Regions from separate parts of the Streptomyces sp. NPDC050422 genome, predicted to be linked through region 4. Evidence: riboswitches for the same ligand, from Rfam matches in the RefSeq annotation. Region 4 holds a riboswitch; each other region holds the start of a gene.

Region 1 (5,593 bases), on a different contig from region 4:
CCGCGCGGTCAAGAGTGAGAAGATCGGCACGCTCGTGAGTGACCAGGGCACCCGGGCCTGACAACCGGGGGGACCGCACCGGGGTAATCCCGGTGGGCCCCCGGGGGCGCAGGGGGCGCCCCCGAAGGATGGACAACGGCCTGCCGGTCGGACACCGTGCAGGTGAGGACGCGACGCAGGACCCGCCGGGCCCGAGCACGCCGGGCCCACTCAAGACACGCAGGAGCACGTGGTGATCGAAGAAACCCTCCTCGAGGCCGAGGAGAAGATGGAGAAGGCCGTCGTGGTCGCGAAAGAGGACTTCGCCGCGATCCGCACCGGCCGTGCGCACCCGGCGATGTTCAACAAGATCGTCGCCGACTACTACGGCGCGCTGACCCCGATCAACCAGCTGGCCTCGTTCTCGGTGCCGGAGCCCCGTATGGCCGTCGTGACGCCGTTCGACAAGACCGCGCTGCGCAACATCGAGCAGGCCATCCGCGACTCGGACCTCGGCGTCAACCCGAGCAATGACGGCAATATCATCCGGGTGAACTTCCCCGACCTCACCGAAGAGCGCCGTCGCGACTACATCAAGGTCGCGAAGACGAAGGCCGAGGACTCCAAGATCTCGATCCGGGCCGTCCGCCGCAAGGCCAAGGAGATCCTGGACAAGCTGGTCAAGGACAAGGAGTCCGGCGAGGACGAGGTCCGCCGCGCCGAGAAGGAGCTCGACGACACCACCGCGAAGTACGTCGCGCAGGTGGACGAGCTGCTGAAGCACAAGGAAGCCGAGCTGCTCGAAGTCTGATGAACGACTCTTCCTGGGGCGTCCCGCAGGGCGCCGGTCACCGGGCAGCGCCCGAGATGCGGGCCGCTCCGGCGGGTCCTGCATATGATGTGCATGACGCCCAGCAGACTCGGCCCATGCCCATCGTGCCGGACGTTCCCGACGCAGGTAGAGACGCTGAGAGCCGTGATGACCGGGACCAGGGGGCCGGACGCCTGAGCGGCGGCCCCCTGTTCCGTGACGAGAAGCCGCAGGAGCCCATGTCCACCGCGCCGCCACCTCCGCAGAAGAAACGTGCGGGCCGTGATCTGGGAGCCGCCATAGGGGTCGGCCTGGGGCTCGGGGCCGTCGTCGCTGCGTCGCTCTTCATCGTCAAGGCCGTCTTCGTCGGCGTCGTCGTGGTCGCCGTCGTCGTGGGCCTGTGGGAGCTCACTTCCCGGCTGGAGGAGCGCAAGGGCATCAAAGCGCCCCTCGTGCCACTCGCGATCGGCGGCGCGGCCATGGTCGTGGCCGGTTACGCGCGGGGCGCCGAGGGCGCCTGGATCGCCATGGCGCTGACCGCCCTGGCGGTGCTCGTCTGGCGGATGACCGAGCCGCCGGATGGCTACCTCAGGGACGTCACGGCCGGAGTCTTCGCCGCGTTCTACGTGCCGTTCCTGGCGACCTTCGTCGCCATGCTCCTGACCGCCGACGACGGACCCCAGCGGGTTCTGACCTTCCTGCTGCTGACCGTGGTCAGCGACACGGGTGCGTACGCCGTCGGCTGGCGGTTCGGCAAGAACAAGCTCGCTCCGCGCATCAGCCCCGGAAAGACCCGCGAGGGCCTGTTCGGAGCCGTGGCCTTCGCGATGGTGGCCGGTGCGTTGTGCATGCAGTTCCTGATCGACGACGGGACCTGGTGGCAGGGGCTGCTGCTCGGCCTCGCGGTCGCTGCCAGCGCCACCCTGGGCGACCTGGGCGAGTCCATGATCAAGCGGGATCTCGGGATCAAGGACATGGGCACGCTGCTGCCCGGGCACGGCGGCATCATGGACCGGCTCGACTCGCTCCTGCCGACCGCGCCGGTGGTCTGGCTGCTGCTGGTGATTTTCGTCGGCTCCGGCTGACAGGCGCGTAGATCACCCCTTCTGACCTGCTGTTTTACGAGTGAGGGTCCGTTGTCCACAGGGCGGCAGGCCCTCACTGTTCTGTCTGCGACACTGGAAGAACCATGCCTAAGCCCGGAGAACTCCAGTTTGTCGCGCCCCGCGGAGCCAAGAAGCCGCCGCGGCACCTCGCCGACCTCACGCCCGCCGAGCGCAAGGAAGCAGTCGCCGCGACCGGCGAGAAGCCGTTCCGCGCCCAGCAGCTCTCGCAGCACTACTTCGCGCGGTACGCGCACGACCCGGCGGAGTGGACCAACATCCCGGCCGGATCGCGGGACAAGCTCGCCGAGGCGCTGTTCCCCGATCTGATGTCCGTGGTGCGGCACATCAGCTGCGACGACGACACGACCCGCAAGACGCTGTGGAAGCTGCACGACGGGACGCTGGTCGAGTCCGTCCTGATGCGTTACCCCGAGCGCGTCACGATGTGCATCTCCTCGCAGGCCGGCTGCGGCATGAACTGCCCGTTCTGCGCCACCGGACAGGCCGGTCTCGACCGCAACCTGTCGACCGCCGAGATCGTCCACCAGATCGTGGACGGCATGCGCGCGCTGCGCGACGGCGAGGTCCCCGGCGGCCCGGCCCGGCTCTCCAACATCGTCTTCATGGGCATGGGTGAGCCGCTTGCCAACTACAACCGCGTGGTCGGTGCGATCCGCCGGCTGACCGACCCCGAGCCCGACGGGCTGGGGCTCTCGCAGCGTGGGATCACGGTCTCCACCGTCGGCCTCGTCCCGGCGATGCTGCGCTTCGCCGACGAGGGCTTCAAGTGCCGCCTCGCCGTCTCGCTGCACGCCCCGGACGACGAGCTGCGCGACACCCTCGTGCCGGTGAACACCCGGTGGAACGTGCGCGAGGTGCTGGACGCCGCGTGGGAGTACGCGGAGAAGTCCGGCCGCCGCATCTCCATCGAGTACGCGCTGATCCGCGACATCAACGACCAGGCGTGGCGGGGCGACCGGCTCGGCCGGCTGCTCAAGGGCAAGCGGGTCCACGTCAACCTGATCCCGCTGAATCCGACGCCCGGCTCGAAGTGGACCGCCTCGCGGCCCGAGGACGAGAAGGCGTTCGTCGACGCCATCGCCGCCCACGGGGTGCCGGTGACCGTCCGGGACACCCGGGGCCAGGAGATCGACGGGGCCTGCGGACAGCTGGCGGCCTCCGAGCGCTGAGGCCGAAACCGGCCGTGTAGCCTGGGCTCGAAATCAACTTCATATTCCGACAGGGGAGCGCCACAGCGCTGAGAGTGCGGCACCAAGGACAGGTTGGCCGCAGACCCTCTGAACCTCGCCCGGGTCATTCCGGGTAGGAAGTTCGGACCTTACTCAAGCTGTTGCGCCCTGCCCGCTTCCGGTTTCCGCCGGCGCGGGCAGGGCCGCGTCTCTTCCTGGTCATCCCAGGAGGAATCACATGAGCACCACCAAGAAGATCGCGGCGGGGGCCGTCGCCGCCGCGCTCGGCGCGACCGCGCTCGCCGGATGCGGAAGCTCCGACGACTCGGCCGCCGGCACCGGCGGTACCAAGGGCACCGGCTCCAAGACCGTCACTCTCGTCAGCCACGACTCCTTCAACGCCTCCATGGACGTACTGAAGGAGTTCACCCGGCAGACCGGCTACACCGTCAAGGTGCTGAAGAGCGGTGACGCGGGCGCCGCGCTCAACCAGGAGATCCTGACCAAGGGCTCGCCGCGCGGCGACGTCTTCTTCGGCGTCGACAACACTCTGCTCTCGCGCGCCCTCGACAACGGCCTGTTCACGCCCTACGAGGCCAAGGGCCTCGACCAGGTCGCGGCCGACGTCCAGCTGGACGCGGGCAAGCACCGGGTCACTCCCGTCGACACCGGCGACATCTGCGTCAACTACGACAAGCAGTACTTCGCCGACAAGAAGCTGGCGCCACCGCAGTCCTTCGACGACCTGGCGAAGCCCGCGTACAAGAACCTGCTCGTCACCGAGAACGCGGCGACCTCCTCGCCGGGCCTCGGCTTCCTCCTCGGCACCGTCGCCACCTATGGCGAGGACGGCTACCAGGACTACTGGAAGAAGCTGAAGAGCAACGGCGTCAAGGTCGTCGACGGCTGGGAGCAGGCGTACAACGAGGAGTTCTCCGGCTCCGCGGGCGGCAAGAAGGCCAAGGGCGACCGGCCGCTCGTCGTCAGTTACGCCTCCAGCCCGCCCGTCGAGGTGCTGTACGCGGACCCGCAGCCGAAGACCGCCCCGACCGGCGTCGCCACCGGAACGTGCTTCCGGCAGATCGAGTTCGCCGGTCTGCTCGACGGGGCGAAGAACGAGGCGGGCGGCAAGGCTCTGCTGGACTTTCTGATCGGCAAGCAGTTCCAGGAGGACATGCCGCTCAACATGTTCGTCAGCCCGGTCACCAAGGGTGCGAAGGTGCCGGATCTCTTCACGAAGTTCGGCGCCACGGTCGACAAGCCGACGACCGTCGCCCCGGACACGATCGCCAAGAACCGTGAGCAGTGGGTCCAGTCGTGGTCCTCGCTCGTAGTGAAGTAGCGAAGACTCCCGTACGCGGACCGGGCGCGCGCGGGAAGGCCGCGCGCGCCCGGTCGCTGCGCGGGGGCGCGGTACGGCTCGGTCTGATGGCCGTGCCCGTGGCGTTCTTCGCGTTGTTCTTCGCTTATCCCGTCGTCGCGATCGTGGGACGCGGGCTCAAGGCCGGCGGCGTATGGCAGTTCGGGCGGTTCGGCGAGGTGCTGAGCCGGCCGGACATCACAGACGTCCTCTGGTTCACCTTCTGGCAGGCCCTCGCCTCGACCGCGCTGACGCTGCTGGTCGCGCTGCCCGGCGCGTACGTCTTCGCCCGGTTCGACTTCCCCGGCAAACAACTGCTGCGGGCGATTGTCACCGTGCCGTTCGTCCTGCCGACCGTCGTCGTCGGCACCGCGTTCCTCGCGCTGCTGGGTCGCGGTGGCTTCCTCGACGAGCTGTGGGGCGTACGGCTCGACACGACGGTGTGGGCGATCCTGCTGGCCCATGTCTTCTTCAACTACGCCGTCGTCGTACGCACAGTCGGCGGACTCTGGTCGCAGCTCGACCCCCGGCAGGAGGAGGCCGCGCGGGTTCTCGGAGCGGGGCGTTTCGCCGCTTGGCGCCGTGTCACCCTTCCCGCACTGGGACCCGCTGTGGCGGCTGCCGCGCTGATGGTCTTCCTCTTCACCTTCACCTCCTTCGGTGTCGTACAGATCCTCGGCGGTCCCGGCTTCTCCACGCTGGAAGTGGAGATCTACCGGCAGACCGCGCAACTGCTCGACCTGCCCACGGCCGCCGTGCTGACGCTGATGCAGTTCGTCGCGGTCGGCGCCGTGCTCGCCGTGCACGCGTGGACCGTGCGGCGCAGGGAGACCGCGCTGAAACTCGTCGACCCGGCGCAGACGTCCCGCAGACCGCGCGGCGCGGGGCAGTGGACGCTGCTCGGCGGGGTGCTGCTGACCGTGCTGGTCCTGATCCTGCTGCCGCTCGCCGTCCTGGTGGAGCGGTCGCTCGATGTGTCCGGCGGGCACGGATTCGCCTACTACCGCGCACTCGGCTCGGCGGAGGCGAACAGCGGTACGTTCCTGGTCGCGCCGATCGAAGCGATCGGGAACTCGCTGCGCTACGCCCTGGTCGCGACCCTCATCGCCCTGGTCGTCGGGGGACTGGCGGCGGCGGCCCTGACCAG
Region 2 (5,593 bases), on a different contig from region 4:
GGATCGGTGCAGCGGGCACTGCGGCTGCTGGAGGCTGTGGGCGCCCATCGGGACGGGGCGCCGGCCAAACAGCTCGCACGGGAAGCGGGACTTCCCCTCCCCACCGCCTACCACCTGCTGCGCACGCTGACCCATGAGGGATATCTGCGCAGGGAGAACGGCGTCTTCCTCTTCGGCGCCGCCGCAGAGCGGCTCGTGGACGACGGCGCACTGCAGAATCGCCGCAGCAGAATGACCCAGTCCCTGGGGCGCTGGCGGGACATCATCGGCGCCCCGGTGTACTGCGCCGTCTACCGCGACGGGGAGATCGAACTCGTCGCGGTCGCGGACACCCCGGCGGCGCCCGCGGTGGAGGAGTGGGCGGCCTTCGGCGAGACGGGGCACGCCCACGCGATCGGCCAGTGTCTGCTGAGCCAGCTCGACGAGCCGGCCCGCGAGGACCACCTGGACCGGCATCCGGTGCGCCCGCTGACCCGGTACTCCGTGCGCGATCGTCCGGCACTTCTTGAGCGGCTGCGGTCGATCGAGCGTATGGAACCTGTCATCGAACGACAGGAGTACACCCTCGGAACGGTCTGCGCGGCCATCCCGATCACCGCCGGTTTCACGGCCGCCGCGATGGCCATTTCCGTCCCTCTCGACCAGGAAGAACGGTTGCTCCCCGCAGTCGAACGACTACGTGGCGAAGTGGCCAGCCTCTTGCGTTCGTTCGTGTTCTCTATCAGTATCTGAAAAATCACTCCTTGTGATCTGCTATCGCGTGCACCACGATGGCGTCAATAGGGCCACGGGGGATCATTCCTGGCCAGATTCATCTACTGCGGGGTTGAACGATGCGCGAGTCGGTTCAAGCTGAGGTCATGATGAGCTTCCTCGTCTCCGAGGAGCTCTCTTTCCGTATCCCGGTGGAGCTCCGGTACGAAGTGTGCGATCCGTACGCGATCCGGATGACCTTCCACCTGCCCGGCGACGCCCCCGTCACCTGGGCTTTCGGCCGTGAGCTGCTGCTCGACGGTCTCAACAGCCCCAGTGGTGACGGCGATGTACACATCGGACCGACCGAGCCCGAGGGGCTGTCCGACGTCCACATCCGGCTCCAGGTGGGGGCCGACCGTGCGCTCTTCAGGGCGGGTACGGCACCTCTCGTAGCGTTTCTCGACCGGACGGACAAACTCGTGCCGCTCGGTCAGGAGTGCACGCTGGGTGACTTCGAGGGCAATCTGGAAGAGGCGCTGGGGCGGATTCTGGCCGAGGAACAGAACGCCGGCTGACGAAGCCCGTGTCCTTGGCCTGCATGCCGGTCGAACAGCACACCTGCCGAACGGGTGAATCGCTCTCCGTGTCCGGACACTCAGGACTTCGTCCGGCGACGGCGCCCCCTGCCGCTCCGTACGAGTGCCGGAGCTACGGAATCCGGGGCAGGCCCGGAGCGGTCCGCGGAGACGACCAGCGCCGCGAGCGCGGTGGTCACCGGCACCGAGGCGACCAGTCCGATCGAGCCGATCAGTGTGCGCACGATCTCCTCCGCCACCAGTTCGCTGTTGGCCACCGTCCCCACGCTGCTCTGGGCGATCGAGAACAGCAGCAGCAACGGAAGCGCGGCGCCCGCATAGGCGAGCACCAGGGTGTTGACCACCGAGGCGATGTGGTCGCGCCCGATCCTGATCCCTGCCCGGTAGAGCTTCTTCGCACTCATCGTCGGGTCGGCCTGGTGCAGTTCCCAGACGGCCGAGGTCTGGGTGACCGTCACGTCGTCGAGCACCCCCAGGGAGCCGATGATGACTCCGGCCAGCAGCAGCCCGCTCATGTCGATGTGCGGATACAGGCCATGGATGAGGCCGGTGTTGTCGTCGGTGTTCCCGCTCAGACTCGCCCAGCCGATGAAGAGCGAGCCGAGCAGCCCGATCAGGAGCAGTGAGATCAGGGTGCCGATGACGGCGACCGAGGTGCGGGCCGTCAGCCCGTGGCAGATGTAGAGCGCGATCAGCATGATGGCGCTCGCACCGACGACCGCCACGACCAGCGGGTTCGATCCCTGCAGGATGGCCGGAAGGATGAACAGGGTCAGGACGGCGAACGACAGGGCGAGCGCCACCAGGGCCATCACCCCGCGCATTCTGCCCACGGCGACGACCACCAGCGCGAAGATCCCGGCCAGCAGCATCAACGGGAACTTCCGGTTCACGTCGGTGACGGAGTACTGGAGGTCATGGGGCGCGTCGGGGGCGTACGCGACGACCACCCCCTGTCCCTCCCGCAGCTGCCGTGGCGCGTCGGGCTGGACGACCTCGACGAACTTCCGGCCCTTGTCCTGCCCGCTCGTGATCTCGACGGTGGCCTTCTTGCAGAGGGCGGCCCCGTCGTCCCCCCCGGCCTGCTCGCCCGTGGGTGGCGCGGTCTCGCCGCTGATGGGCAGCTGGGAGGCGTTCACGTCCTTGCAGTCGATCTTGCCGATGTTCACCACCTTGCCCTGTTGGGTCTGCCGGTCGAAACCGACACCGGTGCGCTCGTGCGCCGGCGCACCACCGGGCCAGAGGACCACGAGCCCGACGACGACCGCGGCCGCGAACGGGATCAGCACGGCGGCGATCACCTTGCGCAGATGGCTGGACACGGGAGCGGCGGGGCCGTGGCTGTGGGAGTGCGCGTGCTGATGGTCCTGCGGTTCGGGGTCGCTATGAGGGGACGTCACCGGCCGATCATCGCAAGAAGAGGAGGGGCCCTCTGTTCAGCTCGCCAGCATGGGCGCTAGCGTGGTGGCACCTTTGCACACGCGGGAGCTCGGAGCACCGGGCTGAGAGGGCGCTGATCTCCGTACGTCCGTACGGGACAGGCTGCGCCGACCGCCGAACCTGTTACCGGGTAATGCCGGCGTAGGGAGTAGGTCTCATGACCACATCGGACGCACGCACGCCTGCCTCGAACCAGAGCGACGAGGCCGGGAAGTCCATCGGCTGGCACAAGGGATACGTCCAGGGTTCACGCCCGGACCTCCGCGTGCCGATCCGTCAGGTGCACCTCACCAACGGCAAGGACGTGACGCTGTACGACACGTCGGGGCCGTACACCGATCCCACCACCGAGACCGATGTCCGCCGGGGGCTGGCGCCTCTGCGGGAGAACTGGATCATCGCCCGCGGCGACACCGAGGAGTACACGGGACGCCCCGGGCGCCCCGAGGACGACGGGCTCAAGCACACCTCGCCGCGCGGTGGGCTGCGCAATCTGGACGCGGTCTTCCCCGGCCGCCCCCGCCAGCCGCGGCGCAGCCGGGACGGCCGTCCCGTCACCCAGCTCGCGTACGCCCGCCGGGGCGAGATCACCCCGGAGATGGAGTACGTCGCGATCCGGGAGAACGTCGAGTCCGAGGTGGTGCGTGAGGAGATCGCCGCCGGCCGGGCGGTGCTCCCGGCCAACGTCAACCACCCGGAGACCGAGCCGATGATCATCGGCAAGCGGTTCCTGGTGAAGGTGAACGCCAACATCGGCAACTCCGCGGTCTCGTCCTCCATCGAGGAGGAGGTGGACAAGATGACCTGGGCGACCAAGTGGGGCGCCGACACGGTCATGGATCTGTCCACCGGACGCAACATCCACACCACCCGTGAGTGGGTTCTTCGCAACTCCCCCGTGCCGATCGGCACCGTGCCGCTCTACCAGGCCCTGGAGAAGGTCGACGGCAAGGCGGAGGAACTGACCTGGGAGGTCTACAAGGACACCGTCATCGAGCAGGCCGAGCAGGGCGTCGACTACATGACGGTGCACGCCGGCGTGCGCCTGCCGTACGTACCGCTGACGGCCCGTCGCAAGACCGGAATCGTCTCCCGGGGCGGCTCGATCATGGCGGCGTGGTGTCTGGCGCACCACAAGGAGTCGTTCCTCTACGAGAACTTCGAGGAGCTCTGCGAGATCCTCGCCTCGTACGACGTGACGTACTCCCTGGGCGACGGGCTGCGGCCCGGGTCGATCGCGGACGCCAACGACGAGGCCCAGTTCGCGGAGCTGCGTACGCTCGGCGAACTGAACACGGTCGCGAAGCGGTTCGGTGTCCAGACCATGATCGAGGGCCCGGGCCACGTCCCGATGCACAAGATCAAGGAGAACATCGACCTCCAGCAGGAGATCTGCGAGGAAGCGCCGTTCTACACGCTCGGCCCGCTGACGACCGATGTGGCGCCGGCGTACGACCACATCACCTCGGGCATCGGCGCCGCGATGATCGCCTGGTGGGGGACGGCGATGCTCTGCTACGTGACGCCCAAGGAGCACCTCGGTCTGCCCAACCGGGACGACGTGAAGACCGGGGTCATCACGTACAAGATCGCGGCCCATGCGGCGGACCTCGCCAAGGGGCACCCGGGGGCGCAGGACTGGGACGACGCGCTGTCGGACGCCCGGTTCGAGTTCCGCTGGGAGGACCAGTTCAATCTGGCGCTCGACCCGGACACGGCCCGGGAGTTCCATGACGAGACGTTGCCTGCCGAACCGGCGAAGACGGCCCACTTCTGCTCGATGTGCGGTCCGAAGTTCTGCTCGATGAAGATCTCCCAGAAGATCCGTGACGAGCATGGCGACGGGGCCACGGCCGTCCCCACCGAATTCGACGCGGAGGCGCTGGCCGGCATGGCGGTGAAGTCCGAGGAGTTCGCGGCCCGGGGAAACCGGGTGTACCTCCCGGTGACGGACTGACGCCTGCACGCGTACGCGCTGTTCCTGACGGCCTCGAAGGGCCGTCCGGAACAGCGCCCGAAGGCCTGGAGGATTGATCCGACGGCGCGTCAAGATGTGTCCATGGCAAATGAATCGCTCACCCCGCGCGGCATCGCCGACAGTCACCTCGACCAAGTGGCCGCACACGATCCGATGACCTCCGCATGGCTGGGCCTGAACCCGGGCGACGACCGGCAACCGGACCTCTCGCCTGAGGGCTTCGAGGCCCATGCCCAGCTGGCCCGCCGCAGTCTCACCGCACTCGACGCCGCCCACGTACCGGACGACCCCGCTGAACAGGCGTGCGCCCGGCTGCTGCGGGAACGCCTCACCGCCGAGCTCGCGATGCACGACACCGGCGAGAACTACCGGCAGCTGCGCACGGTGGGCGCGCACGTGGACCAGGTGCGGGCGATATTCACCCTCATGCCCACGACCACCGACGAGGACTGGGCGGCGGTGGCCGGACGGCTGCGCAACCTCCCCGGAGCGCTGGACGGCTACCGGGACACCCTCACCCGGGGGATCTCCCGCGGTCTGCTCGCCGCTCCCCGGCAGGCCGTGGGGGTGATCGGCCAGCTCGCCGACTGGACCGGGGAGTCCGCCGGACAGGCGGCGAGCGGCGCGGGCTGGTTCGCCGGCTTCGTCGCGGACGGCACCGACCGGATGCGCCCCGAACTGGACGATGCCGCCCGCCGGGCCACCCGCGCCGTCTCCGAGTTCCGCGACTGGCTGCGCGACACCTACGTCCCCGCCGCTGCGGACACCCCGGACGCGGTGGGCCGGGAGCGCTACCTGCGTGCCGCCCGCTACAACACCGGCGCCGAACTCGATCTGGACGAGGCCTACGACTGGGCCTGGGACGAGTTCCACCGGACGCTCG
Region 3 (5,593 bases), on a different contig from region 4:
CGTCGACGAGGCGGACCTGCGCGAGTGGACCAGGACCGTCAAGGTCAAGCCGGGGCGCAGCCGCACAGTGGTGCACTCGGCGGCCGACGCGCACGGCTGGTACGACCTGGACGTCACCGTCGAGGGGGACGACGCCTTCCGGCGCCGGCTGATGGGGCACATCGAGAACGGCCGGGCGAGCATCTCGGGCTGACCCCGGTCAGGGCGGCGGTGGGCGCCCCTCACCGCCGCCGGCCCGCCGTTCCAGCGTCAGGCAGGCGAGCCGGTCGAGGAACAGCAGTGCGGGTACCTCTGCCTCCGCGAGTTCGCGCATCCGCAGCCGGGCCTCGGCCCGGGCGGCCTCGTTGAGCAGGGGCAGCCGGACGATGGTTACGGCCCTCTGGGCGGCAAGCTGCCGACAGATCGCCGGGCACATCGGCCGTTGAGCCACATGTCCGGGCGTTCTTCGGGGGGCATTCCGTAGAGGTCCTTGTCGGCGACTTTGGGCCGGCCCGGTGCGAGGCTGTGCCCGGCCTGCGGGTTCTCGTTCTTGCCTAGGTGATCGCCGGGTGTGGGGAGAAGGACGGTCATGGTCTTGCCTGCTGATCAGCCTGCCCCATCTTCATGGACTGACCTTGAGCACTGTCCGCTGCCCAGCGGACACGCCCGCATTCTGTGGGCCCTGCCTGTGACGGTCGCCGAGATCGAGTGGTACGAGGAGAACGGGATCGAGGTCGGACCGAGGGCTGCGCGAAGTACACCTCCGTCGCCGACGACTTCGGATCGGCGAGCGGTGAGTCGGCCTGGACCATGCGGTTCAGGCGCCCCGGATGGGACGTCCGGGTGGAGACCCGCACGATCCTGACATCGGACGAGACCGATCTCCATGTCGATGCCACGTGGACGGCTACGAGGACGGTCGCAGGGGCTTCTCCCGGACCTGGAACGAGAGCGTTCCGCGAGTGAACGCCTGAGCGTTGCCCGTGCCGGAGCCAATGCGTCCGTCCCCTTGATATGGCGCCGCAGGGCCACGATCGGGGCCAGCCCGGTGAGGCCGCGCGGTGGACGGCAGGCCGGAAACCCTCCCGCGGGGCTCAGATCTGCCGGTCGTCGCTGTGACGGCCGAGGCTGCGGCCGAAACGTTCCGAGATCGCCGGCATCAGGCTCTCGCCGTCGGCCGGGCGGTCGAGGCCGAAGACGTGACCGGGGAAGTCCAGGTCCTTCTGTACCGCCCAGATTCCGTCGTGGTCCTCCGTCGGGAGGATGCGCACCGGGTCACCGACAGCGACCCAGCCGATCGGCACCATCGAGTCGGCCGGCAGTACGGTGCGCAGATGCACGACGCCGTTGATCCGCACCTCGGAACGGGTCCCGATCCGTGCGCCGTTGAAGACGCGGCTGCCGGTGGCCAGGAAGACCTCGTCCTCGACCCGGCAACCGGTCAAATAGGAGGTGGGGCCCACCAGCACCTGCCGCCCCAGAACCAGCGGGTCCCGTCGGGTACCCCGCAGGACCGAGTTCTCCATCACGATGCTTCCCTCGCCGACCTCCACCGGACCGCCCTCGGCGGTGAGCACCGCACCGAACAGCACCCGGCACCCGGCGCCCACCCGCACATCCCCGCACAGCGTGGCGGTCGGAGCGACATAGGCCGTGGGGTGGACCGTCGGCGAGCAGCCCTCATGAGCAATCATCATGCCCGCGATCATCCCGTGTCCGGAGCGCCGGCGTACACCACCCCCGCGACCCCACCGGTCAGCGGCCGGCTGGCCGGCGTCGTAGCCGCAAAGGTGCGTAGACGGCGAGCGCCGCGACGAACGCGACGTAGTAGGCAAGGTCCGCGCCGTGGAGTGCCGCGGCCACCGGCCCTACGTACAGGCTCGTGTCCATGAACGGAACCGCCGCGCCGAAGGCGACGACGAATGCCGCGAGTGCGGGCCACCACGGCTGCGGGCGGTCGCTCTCGGCAGCCGGCTCGAACGAAGCTCCGCCCCTGTCCCTCGTGCGTGCGAACCAGTCGACGGCTACGACCGCCACGAATCCGGGGATCCAGTAACCGACGAACAGCAACACGTTCTGGAAGCGGGCCGTGGTGTCCGCGGCGTGCATCCACAGCACCAGCGGGAAGCCGAGTACGGCAGAGAGGGCCGCGGCCAGCGGCCGTGGGATGGGCACTCCGACGGTCTGAAGGGCCAGAGAGCCGCTGTAGTCGTTCATCGCATTGCTGCACAGCGCCGCAAGCGCGACCGCAAGCAGGCCGAACGCGCCGAGCGTGCCGCCTCCCAGCAGTTCATCGACGCCCTTCGCGGTCTGGTCGGTGAAGGCGGATGCTCCCCACAGGCCGAGCGCCTGCACGGCTACGAAGGAGACCGTGACGCCGAGAAGCGTGTACCAGAACATGCGGGGGCGGGAGGCGGACCGTGGCAGGTACCGGCTGAAGTCGCTGGCGTACGGAGCCCAGGAGAGTGCGAGGCTGAGTGCGATGGTGCTGGTGAGCACGAAGGCGCCGGCGCGGTCGGCGCCGTGCACCGACCCGCTGGTGGTGGGGTGGACGCCGTCGAGGAGCTTGACGGCCAGCGCGACGAAGGCCGCGGCCAGCACGAAGGTCATGATCTTCTGCAGTCGGTGGATCGCCTCGTAGCCGAACACACCGAGTACGCCCTGCCCCACCATCATCACGAGTACGCCCAGCCAGAACGGCCATCCGCACAGTTGAGCCAGCGCATCCCCGCCGAAGAGGCCGATGAGCGCGTCCCACGCGACCGATGACAGCCACTGCAGCACGCCCGGAACGGCAACGGCCCGGCCGAAAGCGAGCCGCGCGAGCGGCAGTTGTCCTGTCCCCGTGAGACTGCCCCAGGTCCCGAGGTACGCGGTGGGCACGGCGCCAACGAGCGTGCCGAGCACCACAGCCACCAGGGCGGTGGTGAAGTCCAGCCCGAGGACGATGCCGATCGTGCCGGTGAAGACGCCCGTCATGGTGAGGTTCGGAGCGAACCACACGGTGAACAGCCGCCCGGGAGTGCCGTAGCGGTGCGATTCGGGGACCGGGGCGATCCCGCGGGTCTCGATGCGCAGATCACCGGCGGCGGGGGGCGTCCGCCCGTCGAGGACAGCCCGGCGGTCAGTGGCTGCCGGGCCGCTCGGAGCATGTGGAAATGACATGAATGACATCCCTCCGCCAGTGCTAACTGGTTCAGGTTCGACGGGTGTGATCTCAGCCCCGCTGGTCGGGGCACCCCGTGTCGGATTGCGTCGGCAAGGCTAACCCACGTGTTCGGGCCCGGACGACTGGGCTCCGACAGGTCGGTCGCAGGCCCGCATACCGCCTTGCTCACGTGGCTCGTTGAGCAGGGCGTGGGCTTCGAGGGGTTGTCCCGGTGGCGGGGTACGGGCGCCGGCGCGGGGACCGTCAGTCCATGGAGGTGTCCCCGTGGCCCGGGGCCCCGGCGACCTCCACGGTGGAGATGATTCGGACGACCGACGGGGCACGGGGCGCCGACCCGAAGCCGAAGGTGACCGGCGGGTAGACGGGAGCGAGTCCGCCGAGATTCCGTCCGCCCAGCATTGCGGTTGCCGCACGAACACGGTGCAGGTCCCCGGCCCCGTACCACTCGCGACGGCCCGCGCCCGCACTCCCCAGCGTGCGGACACCCGGCATCAGCCGGGCCGGTCCGTCGCAGACGGCGGCCGTCCTGTCCACCGTGGGAGACCAAGCCGACCGCATGGGCACACTGGTGGAAGACCTGCTGCTGCTCGCCCGGCTGGACCAGCAGCGCCCTCTGGAACGGCAGCCGGTCGATGTGCTCGCCCTGGCCGTCGACGCGGTACGCGATGCCCGCCTGCTCGCCCCCGAGCGTGAGATCCGGCTCGCGGTGGACGACAGAGGCTCCTACGCCGTCACCGGCGATGAACTCCGGCTGCGCCAGGTGCTGTCCAATCTGACCGGCAACGCCCTCACACACACCCCACCGGGCACCCCCGTCTCGATCGAACTCGGACCCGGTCGCCCCGGCCAGCCACCTGCCGTGCTCCTCGACGTCACGGACCAGGGCCCGGCCTCCGGAACAGGCCGAGCGCGTGTTCGAACGTTTCTACCGCACCGACACCTCACGAACCCGCCGCACCGGCGGCCTTACCGGGGGAATACGGAAAGGGCCCTGAGGCGTGCGTACCCGCTGCGCCAGCCCGTGACGTCGAGCGCCACGTAGCGTGCAGTGATGCCGGCCGTGAGGCCGGTCGTGGTGGTGCGGCCCCGCAGTGTTCCGCCGGAGCGGTAGGTGACGCCGTCGTCGCTGAACTCGACCGTCGCCCCCGGCACCCTGCTCGTCGTCCACTCCGCGAGGATCCTCCCGACGGGGAGCGCCGAGCCGAGGTCCACGACCATTCGGGCCCGGTCGGATCCCGGTGTCCACGACGTGCGGTGATCGCCGTCCACCGCGGCCGACGGGTCCGACATGCCGGCGGAGCGCGGTGCGTTCGGGAACGTGTCACATCCCAGTGCGGCATCGTCGAGCGGGTACGGGGCGACATCGCGCAGCGACACGGTCGCGGTCCGGCCGCGGCGCAGCCGGACCTTCGTGCGCCGTCCGCAGGCCGCGGTCACGAGCAGGTCGCAGGACGGCCCGGTCAGGCCACGGGCAGCGCAGGCGGAGTGGACCTCGGCATGTGGGCCGCCGTGGACACCGAGCCGGGTTCCGCAGTCGTCCTGATCACCGGCGTGATGGCGGCGGGGAAGTCCACCGTGGCCGAACTGCCGGCTGGGCGGCTGCCCCAAGCCGTCCACGTGCGCGGCGACGTCCTCCGGCGGATGGTGCTGTCCGGCCGGGAGCTGTCCTGCCGGGGCCTGCGGCGGTCCTCGATGTGCCGACGGCTTCATGGTCTGCCGGCCGCGACCCCGCGCCGAGGTGGATCCGGAGCGGGGTCGCGGCCGGGTGACACGGCCCGCTGGGTCAGCCGCCGATGCCCGAGTCCTGCGCGGCGGCGATGATTGTCGTCGCGTCTTCCGGGAGCAGATGGCCGGCACTGACGGACGTCTGCGCGGCGTTGCGTACCTTGCTCACGTAGTCGGCGTGGGTCGGGTAGAGCCGGGCGAGCACCGGTTCCGCGGTGGCGGGGAAATGGGGGTTGGACGGGTCGCCGTCGTCGTGCGGTCCCAGGCGTCGGCATCGCCGTTCCACGGGTCGCGGGCGCCGTACAGGCCGCAGAAGACCCCGCTGCCGGTGGTGTCGCGCGAGCCGGTGAGCGTACGGGTGGGCACCGTGACGTCCGGCAGGCGGACGCCGCCGGTGGCCAGGCCGGTGGCCGGGTCACGCAGGACGGTGCTCAGCGGCTGACCGCTCGGCGGCCGCGCACCGCCCCGTGCCCAGGTGGCCAGGTGGCGCAGCGCCGAGTTCATCGCCCAGTGGCCGGGCCCGTCGTTGAAGGGGGCCGAACCGGCGGCGCAGCCGGGCGACGGCGCGGCGGAGCCCGCCGAATTCTGCACGGTTGCGTTGCCGAGGTCGAAGGCCCACTGGTCCCCGTGCGCGGTGCCGGCCAGTTCCCAGTGCACGACGCTGCCGGTGTCCGGCTGTCGTGCCGTCGCGGCGCCCGGCACACATCGGTCTCGGTGAGC
Region 4 (5,593 bases):
GCTGGTAGATGACCTGGGCGGGGGAGTCCCCCGTGTGCGGCTTGGCGCCCGTGAGCATTTCGTACAGCACGACGCCGCACGCGTAGACGTCGGCGCGGGTGTCCGCGGTGCCGTGCTCGATCTGCTCGGGGGCGAGGTAGGAGACGGTGCCCAGGATGGTCCCGGTGGTGTTCGTGACCGAGCCCACGGCCCGGACCAGGCCGAAGTCGGCCACCTTGACCCGGCCGTCGTCGCCTATCAGCACGTTCTCCGGCTTCATGTCCCGGTGGACGAAGCCCGCCCGGTGCGCGGCCCCCAGGGCGGCCAGTACCGGCTCCAGGATGTCCAGTGCGGCCCGCGGCTGCAGGGCGCCCCGCTCGCGCAGCACATCGCGCAGCGTGCACCCCGCGACGTACTCCATTGCCAGGTAGACGTACTGCTCCTGGGCCCCCTGGTCGAAGACGGCGACCACGTTGGGGTGCGCCAGCCGGGCCACGGACTTGGCCTCGCGGATGAAGCGCTCGACGAACGAGGCGTCGGTCGCGAGCGCCGGGTGCATCACCTTGAGGGCGAGCACCCGGTCGAGCCGGGTGTCCATGGCCCGGTAGACCGTGGCCATGCCGCCCACGGCGATGCGGGCATCGACGCGGTAGCGGCCGTCGAGCAGCTGCCCGACGAGAGGGTCCTGGAGGGTCGTATCCACGGTGCTGAGTCTACGAGCCACCGCCGACACGGCCGACTGGCCGGGGCGATCCCGGGGCCGTACTGCAGCCGAGCCGTGACAGGGACATGCGATCCGCTGCCGGGGAACGGGTGTGGCCCCGGGATCGGGACGGGTCGTGACCGGCACATGAGATCCGCCACACGGACCCTCCGGGCGCCCCGGGTCAGAACGCCGGGCGCTCCGGATCCAGCACCGCCCGCCCCGCCACCGGCGACGACGCCTCGGCGAAGTGGCGGCGAGGGATCCGCCCCGCGCGGTACGCGAGCCGACCGCCCTCCACCGCGTGACGCATCGCGGCGGCCATCAGCTCGGGTTCCTGCGCGCGGGTCACCGCCGAGGCGAGCATCACGGCCGCACATCCCAGCTCCATGGCCAGCGCCGCGTCCGAGGCCGTGCCGGCGCCCGCGTCCAGGATCACCGGAACCCGCGCCTGTTCGACGATCAGCTGGAAGTTGTGCGGATTGCGGATGCCCAGGCCGGAGCCGATGGGGGAGCCGAGCGGCATGATCGCCGCGCACCCCACGTCCTCCAGCTTCCGGGCCAGTACCGGGTCGTCGTTCGTGTACGGCAGCACGGTGAAACCGTCGTCCACCAGCGTCTCCGCGGCGTCGAGCAGCTCGATGGGGTCGGGCAGGAGGGTGCGCTCGTCCGCCACCACCTCCAGCTTGACCCAGTGGGTGCCGAGCGCCTCGCGGGCCAGCCGGGCGGTGAGTACGGCCTCGCCCGCGGTGAAGCAGCCCGCCGTGTTCGGCAGCACGCGGATGGAGAGCTTCTGCAGTACGGAGAGCACGGAGCCCTGCACGGTCGGGTCCAGGCGGCGCATCGCCACCGTGGTCAGCTCGGTGCCGGAAGCGGTCAGGGACCGCTCCAGCACGTCCAGGCTCGGTGCCCCGCCCGTCCCCATGATCAGCCGGGAGCCGAGGACGGTGCCGCCGAGCGAGAAGAGGTCGTCGGACATGGTCAGCCTCCCTGGACCGCGGTGAGGACCTCGACCCGGTCGCCGTCGGCGAGCGCGGCCGCGGGCCACTGGCCGCGCGGTACGACGGTCTCGTTCAGGGCGGCCGCGACGCCCGAGGGCGCGCGGGTCAGCGAGGCGACCAGGGCCTCCAGGGTGGTGCCCGGCGCGACGGCGACGGCCTCGCCGTTCACGGAGACGGAGAGGGAGGGGGAGGCGGAGGGGGAGGCGGAGAGGGGGGCGGGCTCGGTCATGCGGGCTGCTCCTGACGTACGGGGGCGGCGGCGGGTGAGAAACGGCCGGGGGAGAAGGGGCGGGCCACCTCGGGCAGCTCGCCTCCGGCCAGCAGCTCCGCCATGGCGTCCCCGGTGACGGGGGTGAGCAGCACCCCGTTTCGGTGGTGGCCGGTGGCGAGGTGCAGGCCGGGCAGCGCGGTGCGGCCGAGCAGCGGGGCGTTGTCGGGGGAGGCGGGGCGCAGACCGGCGACGGTCTCGGTGAGCGGCAGCTCCGTGATGCCCGGCACGAGCTCGTGCGCGTCGCGCAGCAACTCGTACACACCGCCTGCCGTGACGGTGGTGTCCCAGCCCATCTCCTCGCTGGTGGCGCCGATGACCAGTTCGCCGTTCTCGCGCGGTACGAGGTAGACGTGGCTGCCCCGGACCACGGCCCGCACGGTGCGGGAGAGGAAGGGGGCGTACGCGGTGGGCACGGTCAGGCGCAGCACCTGGCCCTTCACCGGGCGGACCGGGGGCAGGACGTGCTCCGGCACCCCCGCGAGCCGGCCGCTGAGGCTGCCCGCCGCGAGCACGACCTGATCGGCTGCCGCCTCCCTGCCGTCGGCGAGCTCGACTCCGGTGGCCCGGCCGCCCGTGACCGTGAGCCGTTCGGCCCGTTGGCGGTGGAAGGTGACCCCGGCCCGCTCGCACGCCGTCAGCAGCGCGGCGGCCAGCCGTCGCGGGTCGACCTGGTGGTCGCCGTCGACCCGCAGCCCGCCGCGTACGCCGGGCGCGAGCATCGGCTCCAGACGGCGGCACTCACGACCGGTGAGCCACTCCGACTCCAGCCCCGAGCGGCGTTGCAGGGCGTGGAGCTCCCGCAGATGGGCGCGGTCGTCGGCGTCGAGCGCGACGGCCAGGGTGCCGCAGGCGCGGAAGCCGATCTCCTGTCCGCTCGCCGCCTCCAGCTCGGCCGCGAACGCCGGATAGCGTGCGGCGGAGGCGACGTTGAGACCGAGCAGCATCTCCTCGCCGTAGTGGAGTTCGGTGACGGCGGCCAGCATGCCGGCCGCGACCTGTGCGGCACCGCCGCCCGGTGCGGGGTCCACGACCGCCGTGACCAGGCCGCGCTGGGCGGCCCGCCAGGCGGTGACCAGGCCGATGATGCCGCCCCCGATGACGAGGACGTCCGACCCGTTCGTCCGGTGTATGCGCATGGGCGTCCAGCCCCTCCCTTCGCCGGCATGACCCGGATCAGGTTCGTACGGTCGGAGGCCGTCCAGCCTCCCTCTCAGCCCGGTCCGTCCGGGCTCCCGCGAGTGATGTGCACGGCCACCCTAAACCCCTGCCCCACGCCGCCTGCAAGGGAGCGGACGCCGGCGCGGGGACGGCGATCCGGTGGGCGCGTCACGGGAACCGACTTCCTGACGTTGTGTCAGGTGCTTAAGGTGGACGGGTGGACGAGCAGACCGGACAGCAGCAGACAGGATCGCGACGCAGCCGCCGCGTCGTGATCGCCGGAGCGGGCATGGCGGGCGTGCAGACCGCCGTGGCCCTGCGCGAACAGGGCTTCACCGGCCCCGTCACGCTGATCGGCGCCGAACCGCACCAGCCGTACGACCGGCCGCCCCTGTCGAAGGCGGTCCTTCTCGGCAAGGCCGAGGACTCGGCCTTCGACATCGACTTCGAGGCGCTGGGCATCACCCTGCGGCTCGGCCTCGACGTGACGGCACTGCGCGCGGCCGACCGCGAACTGGACACCCCGGACGGGCCCGTCCCCTACGACGTCCTGGTCGTCGCCACCGGCGCCGAACCCCTGGTGCTGCCCGGCTCGGAGGGTGTCCCGGGCGTCCACCTCCTGCGCACCCTGGACGACGCCGCCCGGCTGCGCCCGGTCCTCGAACGGCAGCACGACGTCGTGGTCGTCGGCGCGGGCTGGATCGGCGCCGAGTTCGCCACCGCCGCCCGCGCGGCCGGCTGCGCGGTCACCGTGGTCGAGGCCGCCGACCGCCCGCTCGCCGGCGCGCTGCCCGCCGAGGTCGCCGCCCCCATGGCCGGCTGGTACGCCGAGAGCGGCGCCGCGCTCCTCACCGGCGCACGCGTCGCCCGCATCGAACCCGGCCGCGTGGTCCTGACCGACGGCCGCACCCTCCCGGCGGACGCGGTCGTCGTCGGCATCGGCGCCCGGCCCGCTACCGGGTGGCTCGCCGGATCGGGGATCGAACGAGGCCCGGACGGATCGGTGACCGCCGGCGCATCGCTGCGCACCTCGCTCCCCGACGTGTACGCGGTCGGGGACTGCGCATCCTTCCCCTCGGCCCGGTACGGCGAGCGGCTGCTCGTCCACCACTGGGACAACGCCCTTCAGGGGCCCCGGACCGTCGCCGCCGCTGTCGTCCGGGAGGGCGAGGGGCAGCCCCCGGTCTACGACCCCGTGCCCTACTTCTGGTCCGAGCAGTTCGGCCGCTTCGTCCAGTACGCGGGTCACCACACGGGGGCCGACGCCCTGGTGTGGCGCGGCGACCCTTCCGAAGCGACGTGGACGGTGTGCTGGCTCCGGGGCGGCGCGCTCGTCGCCGTACTGGCGGTTGGCCGTCCGCGCGATCTGGCACAGGGCCGCAAACTCGTCGAATCGGGGGCGGAACTCGTCCCCGAGCGGGTCGCCGACCCCTCCGTACCCCTGAAATCGGCCACGCTCTGACGCCCGCCCGACGCCCCGTACGGTCGGCCCGGGTACCGACTGTCGGTCCGGGATGGCACGCTTGTCCCCGTGACCGAGATTGACGTAAAGATCGATGCTCTCGTCCCCGCCTGGCTCCACCTCCCCGACATCGCAGAAATGTTCGATATCGAGGTGACGCGTGTGCGCCAGCTGGTCAAGGACGGCCAGCTCATTGCCGTACGACGTGGTGAGAACCGGGCGCTCCAGGTGCCTGCCGCCTTCATCGACGGCGACAAGGTGGTCAAGGGCCTTTCGGGGACCCTGACGCTCCTGAGGGACGACGGCTACTCCGACGCGGAGATGCTGGAATGGCTCTTCACGCCCGACCCGAGTCTGCCGGGCACGCCCGCGCAGGCACTGAGTGAGAACCGCGGCACGGAGGTGAAGCGTCGCGCCCAGGCGCTCGCCGTCTGAGAGACCGGCGCCGCACAGGGGAGGCGGGCCGCATGTCGCGGCCCGCCTCCCGCGCGGCACCACACCGAACCACCGCCATCGTCGTCCCCGGGGGGAACCGCACCATGTCCACGCCTCGCACGCTGCTGTCCGACGCCCGGCTCTACCTGTGCACGGACGCCCGCCGGCGCCAGGGCGACCTCCCCGCGTTCCTCGACGCGGTCCTCACCTCCGGCGTGGACATCATCCAGCTGCGCGACAAGGGCATGGAGGCGGCCGAGGAGCTCGAACACCTCGCGGTCTTCGCCGACGCCTGCAAGCGCCACGGCAAGCTCCTCGCCGTCAACGACCGGGCCGACGTGGCCCACGCCATCGGCTCCGACGTGCTGCACCTGGGCCAGGGCGACCTGCCGGTCCCGGCCGCCCGCGCGATCGTCGGCCAGGACGTGGTCGTCGGCCGCTCCACGCACGCCGAGTCCGAGGTCGACGCGGCCCTCGCCGAGCCCGGCGTCGACTACTTCTGCACCGGCCCCTGCTGGCCCACGCCGACCAAGCCCGGCCGGTACGCCCCCGGCCTGGACCTCGTCCGCTACGCCGCCTCGCTC

Evidence for each region. Region 4 has a riboswitch for thiamine pyrophosphate ahead of thiO (glycine oxidase ThiO). Riboswitches for the same ligand answer to the same signal wherever they lie in the genome.
Region 1: linked by a shared signal. The riboswitch ahead of ACIBJG_RS17960 (thiamine ABC transporter substrate binding subunit) and the one ahead of thiO (glycine oxidase ThiO) in region 4 are both predicted to bind thiamine pyrophosphate.
Region 2: linked by a shared signal. The riboswitch ahead of thiC (phosphomethylpyrimidine synthase ThiC) and the one ahead of thiO (glycine oxidase ThiO) in region 4 are both predicted to bind thiamine pyrophosphate.
Region 3: linked by a shared signal. The riboswitch ahead of ACIBJG_RS33910 (purine-cytosine permease family protein) and the one ahead of thiO (glycine oxidase ThiO) in region 4 are both predicted to bind thiamine pyrophosphate.

Annotation. Positions count from the first base shown of each region.
Region 1 is NZ_JBITIE010000010.1:242,359-247,951, forward strand. It holds gene pyrH (UMP kinase) at 1-61, shown strand, start outside; gene frr (ribosome recycling factor) at 233-790, shown strand; gene ACIBJG_RS17950 (phosphatidate cytidylyltransferase) at 790-1,875, shown strand; gene rlmN (23S rRNA (adenine(2503)-C(2))-methyltransferase RlmN) at 1,980-3,086, shown strand; TPP riboswitch at 3,128-3,244, shown strand; gene ACIBJG_RS17960 (thiamine ABC transporter substrate binding subunit) at 3,325-4,428, shown strand; gene ACIBJG_RS17965 (ABC transporter permease) at 4,515-5,593, shown strand, end outside.
Region 2 is NZ_JBITIE010000002.1:312,940-318,532, reverse strand. It holds gene ACIBJG_RS04115 (IclR family transcriptional regulator) at 1-732, shown strand, start outside; gene ACIBJG_RS04110 (SsgA family sporulation/cell division regulator) at 834-1,271, shown strand; gene ACIBJG_RS04105 (YibE/F family protein) at 1,352-2,692, opposite strand; TPP riboswitch at 2,764-2,897, shown strand; gene thiC (phosphomethylpyrimidine synthase ThiC) at 2,890-4,689, shown strand; gene ACIBJG_RS04095 (DUF885 domain-containing protein) at 4,792-5,593, shown strand, end outside.
Region 3 is NZ_JBITIE010000028.1:8,675-14,267, forward strand. It holds gene ACIBJG_RS33890 (phosphocholine-specific phospholipase C) at 1-193, shown strand, start outside; gene ACIBJG_RS33895 (hypothetical protein) at 200-430, opposite strand; partial or broken gene ACIBJG_RS33900 (peptidase S15) at 695-953, shown strand; gene ACIBJG_RS33905 (gamma carbonic anhydrase family protein) at 1,074-1,676, opposite strand; gene ACIBJG_RS33910 (purine-cytosine permease family protein) at 1,735-3,153, opposite strand; TPP riboswitch at 3,136-3,232, opposite strand; partial or broken gene ACIBJG_RS33915 (hypothetical protein) at 3,392-3,670, opposite strand; gene ACIBJG_RS33920 (ATP-binding protein) at 3,705-4,190, shown strand; gene ACIBJG_RS33925 (discoidin domain-containing protein) at 4,115-4,438, opposite strand; partial or broken gene ACIBJG_RS33930 (phosphotransferase) at 4,646-4,807, shown strand; gene ACIBJG_RS33935 (hypothetical protein) at 4,932-5,042, opposite strand; gene ACIBJG_RS33940 (alpha/beta hydrolase domain-containing protein) at 5,039-5,575, opposite strand.
Region 4 is NZ_JBITIE010000005.1:63,151-68,743, forward strand. It holds gene pknB (Stk1 family PASTA domain-containing Ser/Thr kinase) at 1-682, opposite strand, end outside; gene ACIBJG_RS08405 (thiazole synthase) at 867-1,661, opposite strand; gene thiS (sulfur carrier protein ThiS) at 1,664-1,912, opposite strand; gene thiO (glycine oxidase ThiO) at 1,909-3,090, opposite strand; TPP riboswitch at 3,088-3,200, opposite strand; gene ACIBJG_RS08420 (NAD(P)/FAD-dependent oxidoreductase) at 3,402-4,574, shown strand; gene ACIBJG_RS08425 (Rv2175c family DNA-binding protein) at 4,644-5,009, shown strand; gene thiE (thiamine phosphate synthase) at 5,114-5,593, shown strand, end outside.